2 regions of the Massilia sp. UYP34 genome follow, and region 1 is predicted to be linked to the other one. Evidence: predicted binding sites of a transcription regulator. Region 1 holds the regulator's gene; the other holds the start of a gene.
The links. The regulator sigma-54, encoded in region 1, starts transcription at its own class of promoters, with help from an activator protein. The targets are predictions, from matches to a motif close to TGGCANGNAANCTGCTTT.

Region 1 (4,681 bases):
CCATCGGCGTCGCATGGCCGACCTCATGGAAGAAGCGGATGTCGCCGCCCGCGCACAAGGCCTTCTCGCTGCTGCTGGTCAGCACCACCGCCTCGACCTGCGCGTCATCCTGCCAGGCGCGCAGCGCCACGGTCAGCGCGCGCACCATCGCGAGCGACAGCGAATTGAGCGCCTTCGGGCGGTCCAGGGTGATGATGCCGGTGCGGTTGGCGATGCGGGTCAGGACATGGTCGGTCATGGGGTGATCCATCATGGAGAGACCTGCATTTTACCGAACACGCGCTGCGGGTAAAACCGGAAAGGCGGATGCAAAAAGGGCGTCCCCTCAGACGCCCTTAGCTGGTGTGAGCCCTGCGCCTGGTCAGGCGGCAGCGGCCTCTTCGCTGCCACGCTCCGGCAGGCGCTTGATCGAAGTACGGCTATGGTCCTTCAGCATTTGCTTGTGTTTGAGGATCTGTCGGTCCAGCTTATCCATCAGCGTATCGATCGCCGCGTACAGGTCTTGCGCGACGCTTGCCACGTGCAGGGTCTTGCCCGACACCTGGACGTTGATCTCTGCTTTCTGCCTTTTTTCTTTTTCAGTGAGGTTGTCGACGGCCAGGAAGACATGGGTGTCGATCACCTGGTCGAAATGGCGAATGATGCGCTCGAGCTTATTCTGAACGTATTCACGGATGGCGGGGGTCACTTCGAGATGATGGCCACTGATTGTGAGGTTCATACACACTCCTTTGAAAATGATGCACCGTGTGGACCACACCAACGCGACAAGGCACGACGGGTGTGGACGGCGCAGTTACAAGGACTTGCGGAGGCTTACAGGGGGTATCTTGAGGGCTTCACGGTATTTTGCAACCGTCCGGCGCGCAATGACCATGCCTTGTTCCCCGAGCATCTCCGCGATCTTGCTGTCGGATAATGGGTTCCTAGGGTCTTCTGCTCCTGTCAATTGTGCGATGAGCGCACGGATTGCCGTCGAGGATGCTTCGCCTCCCGCCTCGGTGGCAACGTGGCTACCGAAGAAATACTTCAACTCAAACATGCCGTGCGGGGTCAGCATGTATTTCTGGGTTGTGACACGAGAAATTGTGCTCTCGTGTAGGCCTAGTGTATCAGCTATCTCGCGTAAAACAAGGGGCCGCATGGCAACCGCGCCGTGGGAGAAAAAGTTGCGCTGGCGCTCGACGATCGCCTCCGCCACGCGCAGGATGGTGTCGAACCGCTGGCGCATGTTCTTGATGAGCCACTTCGCTTCCTGCAGCTGCGCGCCCATCTGCGCTTCGCTCTTGCCTTGCTTGAGCAGGCTGGCATACAGGCTGTTCACGCGCAGGCGCGGCATCACGTCCGGGTTCAGGGTGACCGCCCAGCCGCTCTTGGCGCGGCGCACGATCACGTCCGGCACCACGTAGTCCGACACGTTCGAGGCGAAGACCGCACCCGGATGCGGATTACACTGGCGCACCACGGCCTGCACCTCGCGCAAGTCTTCGTCGTCGCAGTCGAGCGCTTTTTTCAGCTTGCTGTATTCGCGCTGGGCGAACCAGGTCAGGTAACCTTCGACGATGGTCAGGGCCATGCGCCGCGTGACCATTGGCACGCCCGGCATGCGCCGGATCTGCAGCGCCAGGCACTCGGACGCGCTGCGCGCGCCGACGCCCACCGGGTCCATGCTCTGCACCAGCGCCAGCGCGCAGCGCAGCTCGTCGATCTCGATCTCGAGTTCTTCGGGCAGCCGCGCGTGGATCTCGTCGAGCGGCTCGTCGAGATAGCCGTTGTCGTCCAGCGCATCGATCACCAGCTCGGCGAGCGCACGGTCGCGCACCGACAAGGTGGCTTCGCGCACCTGCTCCATCAGGTGTTCGCGCAGGGTGATGGCGCAGGCTTCCAGCTGCGGGCGGCCGTCCTCGTCCTCGCCGCCGCCGGACGACGGCGCGCCGCCCTCGCTCCAGTCAGCATCAACGCGATCGTTGTCGGCGCCGCTCTCGAGGCTCTCGCCCTCCTGCGCCGGCGCGTCCTGGCCCTCGGCCTGCTGGCCGGGCGCCGGCGGCGCTTCGCCATTGGCGGGCGCATTGTTGATGGCGCCATCGGCCAGCAAACGCACCGAACGGTCGAGCGGATCGTCGAGCCGCTCGAGCAAGGGGTTATCGCCCAGTATCTGCTCGATCTCCTGGTGCAGTTCGAGCGTCGACAGCTGCAGCAACCGGATCGACTGCTGCAGTTGCGGCGTGAGCGCGAGGTGCTGCGAAGTGCGAAGTTGCAGGGACTGTTTCATCTAGGCGTCGCTCACATGCGGAAGTGTTCACCCAGGTACACGCGGCGCACCGACTCGTCCGCGATGATGTCGTCAGGACGGCCGGAGGCAAGCACCGCGCCCTGGTTGATGATGTAGGCGCGGTCGCAGATGCCAAGCGTCTCGCGCACGTTGTGGTCGGTGATCAAGACACCGATCCGGCGCTCTTTCAGGAAGCGCACGATGCGCTGGATCTCGATCACGGCGATCGGGTCGACGCCGGCGAACGGTTCGTCCAGCAGCACGAAGCGCGGATTGGTCGCCAGCGCGCGCGCGATCTCCACGCGGCGGCGCTCGCCGCCCGACAGCGACAGCGCCGGATTCTCGCGCAGCTTCTCGATCTGCAGGTCGGCCAGCAGGGTGTCGAGGCGCTCGTTGATCTGGTCTTTCGACAGCGGCTTGCCATTGTCCTTTTGCAGCTCGAGCACGGCGCGGATGTTCTCTTCCACCGTCAGCTTGCGGAACACCGACGCCTCTTGCGGCAGGTAGGACAGGCCCAATACGGCGCGGCGGTGGATCGGCAGGCTGGTGATGTCGGTGCCGTTGATGTCGATCGAGCCGGCGTCCGACGGCACCAGGCCCACGATCATGTAGAACGACGTGGTCTTGCCGGCGCCGTTCGGGCCCAGCAGGCCGACCACCTCGCCGCACTCGACCTGCAGCGACACGTCGCGCACCACCAGGCGCTTGCCATAGCTTTTCTGCAGGCCCTTGACGACCAGGGTGCTGCAATCGTCCAGCTCCATCGGAATCGCCGTCATTGGGCGCCTCCGCCTGGTGCGCGCTTGGGCGCCAGGATCAGGGTGCCGCGGCCGCCGCCAACCTTGCTCTGGCCGCTGGTGTCGTTACGCACCGTGGCCACTTCCTTGCGGTTGTCGTAGGAGATGAACGGGCCGGTGATCTGGTTGGTCATGCGCGCGCCTTCCAGTTCGCGCACGACGGCGTTGGAATACAGGCGCACCAGTTCCGATCGCTCGTCGTACTCGATGCGCTCGGCCTGGCCGTCGACCCACAGGTCGGAACCACCGTCGCGCTTCTGGCGGAAGGTGGCGACCTTGCCGCCGGCGGCGGTGAGGGTCACGCTCATATAGCCTTCCGGGCTTTCCTTGACCAGGGCGCGGTCGGACTTGAGCACCAGGGTGCCGCGGGTCAGGACCACGTTGCCGGTCAGGATGCGGGTGCCGGTCACCTCGTCGACGTCGAGCGAGTCGAAGTTGATGACTGCCTCCTTGAGCGAATCGGCGCGCTCGGCGGCCGCGGTCAGCGACAGCAGGGAAAGGAAAACGGCGGCAAGTAGTTTTTTCATGGTCGGTTAAGGGTCTCGGGTTGGCACGCGGCGCTGGTGCGGGGAATCAGCGCTGGCGTGGCGGATAGACGATCTGGCCGCGGCTGGACAGGTGCAGCTGCATGGTCGCATTATTGGCGACCATGCCGGTGCCCTTGACGTTGGAGGCGCCAAGCTGCATGTCGATCGGCAGATCGGTCTTCAGGATTTCTTCGTCGGGCAGCACGGTAAGCGCCTGGGTGCGCACGTGCAGCGATTCGCTCTGCGCGGTCTTGGGGCGCTGCAGGTCGACGTCGCCGATCAGCTCGACCCGGTGCTCCTGGTGATGGATTTGCGCGTTCTTCGCCACCACCGTCATCGGCGGGCGGCCCGGCTCGACGCCGCGCAGCACCGGCGCGTCGACGTGCGACACGTCGCCGTTCGGAATATGCGCCAGGCGCTTGCCCGACACCAGGTAGCTCGGCTGGCCGTTCTCGGTCATGCGCACGAAGGAAAAGTTCTCGACGATGTAGTCCGGTTCGTCCGGCGGCCCTCCCAGCTGGGCATCGATGTCGGAGGCCTGCATCAGCTGCAGCAGCCAGAAGCTGCCGAAGGCGAAGAAGGTGCCGATCACGATCATCGCAAGGAGATTCCAGCGGTGCGCGGTACGCTTGTTCTGGACGATGGTAGCCATGCTGGGTGGCCTCAGGCGAAGTACGGCGCGAGCGCCTGGTCGTAGGTGCCCTGGGCGCGCATCACGAGATCGCACACCTCGCGCACCGCGCCGCGGCCGCCGGCGTTTTTCGTCACGTAGTGCGCGCGGTGCTGCACTTCGGGGTGGCCGGACGGCACCGCGACGGCGAAGCCGACGCGCGCGAACAGCGGCAGGTCGATCACGTCGTCGCCGATGTAGCCGCACTGCTCGGCGGTGAAGCCCGTGGCCGCCAGGAGCTTGGCGAAGCCGATGCGCTTGTCATGGATGCCCTGGTGGACGTGCGAAATGCCGAGATCGGCCGCGCGCTTGACGACGATCGGCGACAGGCGCGCGCTGATGATCGCGGTCTGGACGCCGGTCTTGTTGAGCAGCTGGATGCCCAGGCCGTCGAGCACGTTGAAGGTCTTGGTGA
Region 2 (4,681 bases), 310 kb from region 1:
ATCACGACCCCGCTGGTGGAGGACCTGCCGGCTGCCGGCAAGACCTCGACCCAATTGGCGCGCGATATCGAACAGGCCCTGGCCCAGTTCATCCAGCAGCCGGTGGTGACCGTGGTCGTCACCACCTTCATCGGCAACTTCAACGAACAGATCCGCGTGATCGGCCAGGCTGCCCGTCCGCAGGCCTTGCCGTATCGCCGCGAGATGTCGCTGATGGACGTGCTGATCGCGGTCGGCGGCGTCACGGAGTTCGCATCCGGCAACAAGGCCAGCATCGTGCGCAACGTTGACGGCAAGCAGGAAAAGATCAATGTGCGCCTCGACGACCTGATCAAGGATGGCGACATCTCGGCCAACGTCATGATGCGTCCTGGCGACATCCTGGTGATTCCAGAAAGCTTCTTCTGATCGCATGACCGGCCGCGCGGCCGGTCCCCCGGCGCCCGCCACCGCGGCGCGCCACTGCTGTTCCTGCATTGAGGACGCGAGCAAATGCGCTCAGCGTCCTGTTCCTGTCCTGCACTGTCCTGACCGCCTCCAGGCATAACTTGCCTGCGAGCGAGATTTTCTTGTTCCCACACACCGCAGGTTGCGCTGAAGCTGCTATCGTCGCAGGGGAGCATTCTCGCATGCCGAATGTCAAAAAGATAAATGCTTTTCGTTAATACAATTGATAAATTGTAATTTTCGATGCTATGATGATCAGGATTGCCGCCGCTGCACGACGCGCCGGTCCTGCCTGGAGAATGACCATGATCGACACATTAGCACCGGCCGCCTTCTGCGCCGGTCCGAGCGGCGACGATGCGTCCGCCCCGAGCACGCCGAGCATCATCGACGTCACCATCAATGAGCGCGTGTTCGGCATTCGCGCGGCCGACATCGATTCGCAGCGCAATTCCGCGAGCATGCTTATCAGTAAGATGTATTCCTGGCGCGGCTACAGCGGCAATCACCAGGTCAACAGCGATCCGAACCGCATTACCCTGACCGCGTCCGACCGCGGCCAGGTGTTCGGCACCCTGAGCCTGGGCCTGGACTCCGAGATCGGCCTGCTGGCCGACCAGGTGTTCAAGGACTGCATCGATGCGCGCCGCGGCAGTGGGCGGGTGTGCGAGATCACCAAGCTGGCGGTCGACCCGGCGGTCAAGTCGAAGGCGGTGCTGGCCTCGCTGTTTCACGTGGCCCTGATCTATGCGCGCGACCTGAACGACTGCAGCGACATCTTCATCGAAGTCAACCCGCGCCACCGCCGCTTCTATGAAGCCATGCTCGGCTTCCAGACCGTATGCGAGGCGCGCGACAATCCGCGGGTGCAGGCGCCCGCCGTCCTGCTGCGCGCCGATACCGCCCTGGGCACCGGACTGGTTGCGAAATGGGGCGGCATGCAAGAGAAAGCAGTGGGCGAGCGCTCGCTGTTCCCCTGGTTCTTCTCGCCGCGCGAAGAGGCCGGCATCGTCAACCGCCTGCGCCAGCTGGGCTGATCGACGCGACGGGCGGGCACGGGCGATGCGTCGCCCGTGCCCGCTTTTTCTTGCCCGTCCACCGATAACCACCTATATTCTCCGCTCCACCGTATTTGACCAAGAGGGAAGCTCCATGACGACCGGTAAGACAAGGGATGAAATCGCCGAGGCCTATTCATCCGAACCATGGTGGTACGACCTGCGCGGCTTTTTCATTCTCACCTTCGCCTACAACAGCACCATCGGCACCCAGATGCGCTTCTTCGGGCCGAACTTCGGACCGGACCACCTCGAGGTGGCCTGCGGCACCGGCACCCTGCTCGAGATGGTGCTGAACTGGCGCCGCCGGCGCAAGCTGCCTGCGGTCAAGGTGACCGGTATCGATTACGCACCGTCGATGCTGGCCGGCGCCAAGCGCCGCTTCGCCGGCAACCCGCAGGTGGAGGTGCAGCATGCCGACGCGGCCCAGCTGCCATTCGCCGACAACCGGTTCGACACCGCCAACATCGCCAACTCGATCCACTGCTTCCCGACGGTCGACGGCGCCCTGCGCGACATCCTGCGCGTGCTCAAGCCGGGTGGAACGCTGGCCGCCAACGTGCTGCTGTATCCGTCCGGCGCCGCGCCGCTGCGCTGGGCGGCGCAAAAGATCAACGACTGGGGCATCCGCAAGGGCATCCTGTACAGCCCGTTCCACATCGAAGAGCTGCGCGCCAAGGTGCTGGCCGCCGGCTACGAAGTCGCCAGCGAATTCACGTCCGGGAATACCTGGAATGTGGTGTTGCGGAAACCCCTGTAGGACGAGGCCGACAGCGGCGTGAGAATTTTATAAAGGTGGCTGTCGGGATTTTTTACAGTGTTATAATTTCCATTACGAATCTGTGTGTTAAGTATTTGATTTAAAAGGGATTGCGATAGCTGGCACGATGGTTGCTTACATAGAGGGTGTTAGTACGAACCCACAACCCAGGAGAATCAAGATGAACGCAGTTTCGAAGACCATGATCGCAGCTTCCCTCGCCGCAGCCTCGATGTTCAGCACCGCAGCCATCGCCGCACCGTTCAACGAGTTCACCGTTGATCCGATCAATGGCAACTACGCGAACTTTGTCGCTGACAAAATCACCGGCAACTATACCGAGCAGGCAACCTTCAACCCGGACGGCACCTTCAATGTGTCGCTGCTCTGGACTGCAGGCCAGTTCGTCGGCAACGGCGGCAACACGGCTTATGAGGCTCGTCGCACCGGCCTGGGCGCTGCCTATGGTCTGTATGCGACCTACACCGCGAGCGGCAATTACTCGATGACGGACGGCGTGACCAACTTCAACTTCAGCGCCGGTTCGGGCAACCTGAACCTGTTCCTGGAAGATTACTCCACCGAGACCAGCACCCTGCTGGCTACCGGCAACCCGGTGTCGGGCTATGGCCAACTGGATCCGAACCTGCCGACTTGCGGCGATGATGGCATCAACTGCGGCAGCTTCGGTGCGTCGAGCACCTTCACCCTGACCGGCGCCGGCAGCAGCTTCTTCGTCGCGCCGAACCCGTTCTACATGATGAGCTTCCAGTCGGGCCAGCTGAACAACTTCACCCCGAGCGGTACCACGACCATCAACGGTTCGCTGGACGTGGTGTTCTCGACCCTGCCAGAGGCCGAAGTGCCTGAGCCAGCATCGGTTGGCCTGCTGGGCCTGGGCATGCTGGGCCTGTACGCAGCCCGCCGCCGCAACAAGAAAGCTGCCTGATAACGACGGGCCTGCCCTGGCAGGCCTTACGTCAGCAGCTGGAAAAAAGCCACTGCCGGAGCGATCCGGCAGTGGCTTTTTGACGTCCGGGAAGCCGGCGGCTGGCGTTCAGCGTCCAGCCGCCATGCGCGCGAACTGGCGCCGCCCGATCGCCAGCATCAGCTGCTGGATCGGATGGCGGTTGCCGCCGGGCCGCCAGGTGCGCTTGAGCTTGTTGCGATAGGCGTCGAACTGCATGCCCCAGGGCGCCGCCAGCACCTCGCCGCGGTTCAGCAGGATCTTGAGCGCCTCGGTGGCGCAGATGCCGGCGCACAGCTGGCAGGCCATGAAGGTCGACGGGCCGCGCTGCTCGGCCAGGTTGACCGCTTCCGGCACCACCAGATAGGGCCGGTGCAGGCCGGCGGGCGCCAGGCCGACCACGAAGCGGATCGCCTTTTCCTGGTCCGGCAGGTCGCCCCAGCCGAAATAGTCTTCGAAGGTCATCTTGCCCGGCATGAAGTTGAGCAGGGCCGCACCCATGCCCAGCGGCGCCCCGGTGGTGGCCGGGATGCCGAGCCGGGCGCAGGCGGCGAAGGTCTGCTGGCGCGCGTCGAAGGCAAAGAAATCGAGCGCGTCGACGTACAGGTCGACCCCGGCCAGGAAGGCGTCGAGATTGTCCTGGTGGACACCGTCCGGGAAGATCTCGATCTTGACGTCGGGATTGATGTCGCGCGCCATGCGCGCCAGCACCTCGGTCTTGGACTGGCCGAGCGTCGACATCATGGCGCCGACCTGGCGATTGAAGTTCGCGACATCGAAGGTGTCGAAGTCGGCGATGCGGAAACTGCCCACGCCGAGCCGGACGAGGGTCAGCAGGTGTACGCCGCCGACGCCGCCGCCGCCGGCGATGGCCACGCGCTTGCCGCGCAGTTGCTGTTGCTCGGCCGCGGTGACCCAGCCGATATTGCGTGAAAATGCCTGTTCGTAGTTGAACGGTTTACTCATTGACGGTTCGGGATAGCAGTGGAAACGACGCCGGCCAGCGCTGGAGCGCGGCCGTCATGCCGGATGCGATTCATCCATGCGCAGCAGGCGATTGATAATGCCACGCTCTTCGCGTGGAGAAAAGAAATATGGATAGAAAGAACGTTCTTCGGTTTCGCCATCGGCGGCATAGGTGCCGCCGAAGCGCGCGATCTGCTCGGTGACGTATTGCAGGTTCACGCGCAACAGGTAGGCCGGCGCATCGACCCGCGGGTTGGTCTTGAGCTCGCCTTCCTTGCGAAAGCCCAGCATGCGCTCGTAGAAGCGCCGATGGCGCGGATTGACCTCGATCACGATGTCGGTGCAGCCATGCATGTCGCGCGCATAGATCACGGCCAGGTGGAACACATTGGCCAGCGCCGTCTTGGAGCGCACCGAGGGGTCGAAGGCGAACTTGGTGAATTCGCACAGCCTGGCGCCGCGGCGGCGGTGGGCGTCGAGCTC

Region 2: a site for sigma-54 is predicted at 2,386-2,403, ahead of pepA (flocculation-associated PEP-CTERM protein PepA). Genes of this name have one in related genera too.

The regions. Positions count from the first base shown of each region.
Region 1 covers NZ_JBWBRF010000001.1:44,182-48,862, forward strand. The annotation lists gene ACZ9AQ_RS00210 (enoyl-CoA hydratase/isomerase family protein) at 1-238, opposite strand, end outside; gene hpf (ribosome hibernation-promoting factor, HPF/YfiA family) at 362-721, opposite strand; gene ACZ9AQ_RS00220 (RNA polymerase factor sigma-54) at 797-2,272, opposite strand; gene lptB (LPS export ABC transporter ATP-binding protein) at 2,284-3,036, opposite strand; gene lptA (lipopolysaccharide transport periplasmic protein LptA) at 3,048-3,596, opposite strand; gene lptC (LPS export ABC transporter periplasmic protein LptC) at 3,643-4,248, opposite strand; gene ACZ9AQ_RS00240 (KdsC family phosphatase) at 4,260-4,681, opposite strand, start outside.
Region 2 covers NZ_JBWBRF010000001.1:353,850-358,530, reverse strand. The annotation lists gene ACZ9AQ_RS01595 (XrtA/PEP-CTERM system exopolysaccharide export protein) at 1-408, shown strand, start outside; gene ACZ9AQ_RS01590 (GNAT family N-acetyltransferase) at 753-1,484, shown strand; gene ACZ9AQ_RS01585 (class I SAM-dependent methyltransferase) at 1,600-2,265, shown strand; gene pepA (flocculation-associated PEP-CTERM protein PepA) at 2,447-3,214, shown strand; gene ACZ9AQ_RS01575 (ThiF family adenylyltransferase) at 3,323-4,198, opposite strand; gene ACZ9AQ_RS01570 (GNAT family N-acetyltransferase) at 4,253-4,681, opposite strand, start outside.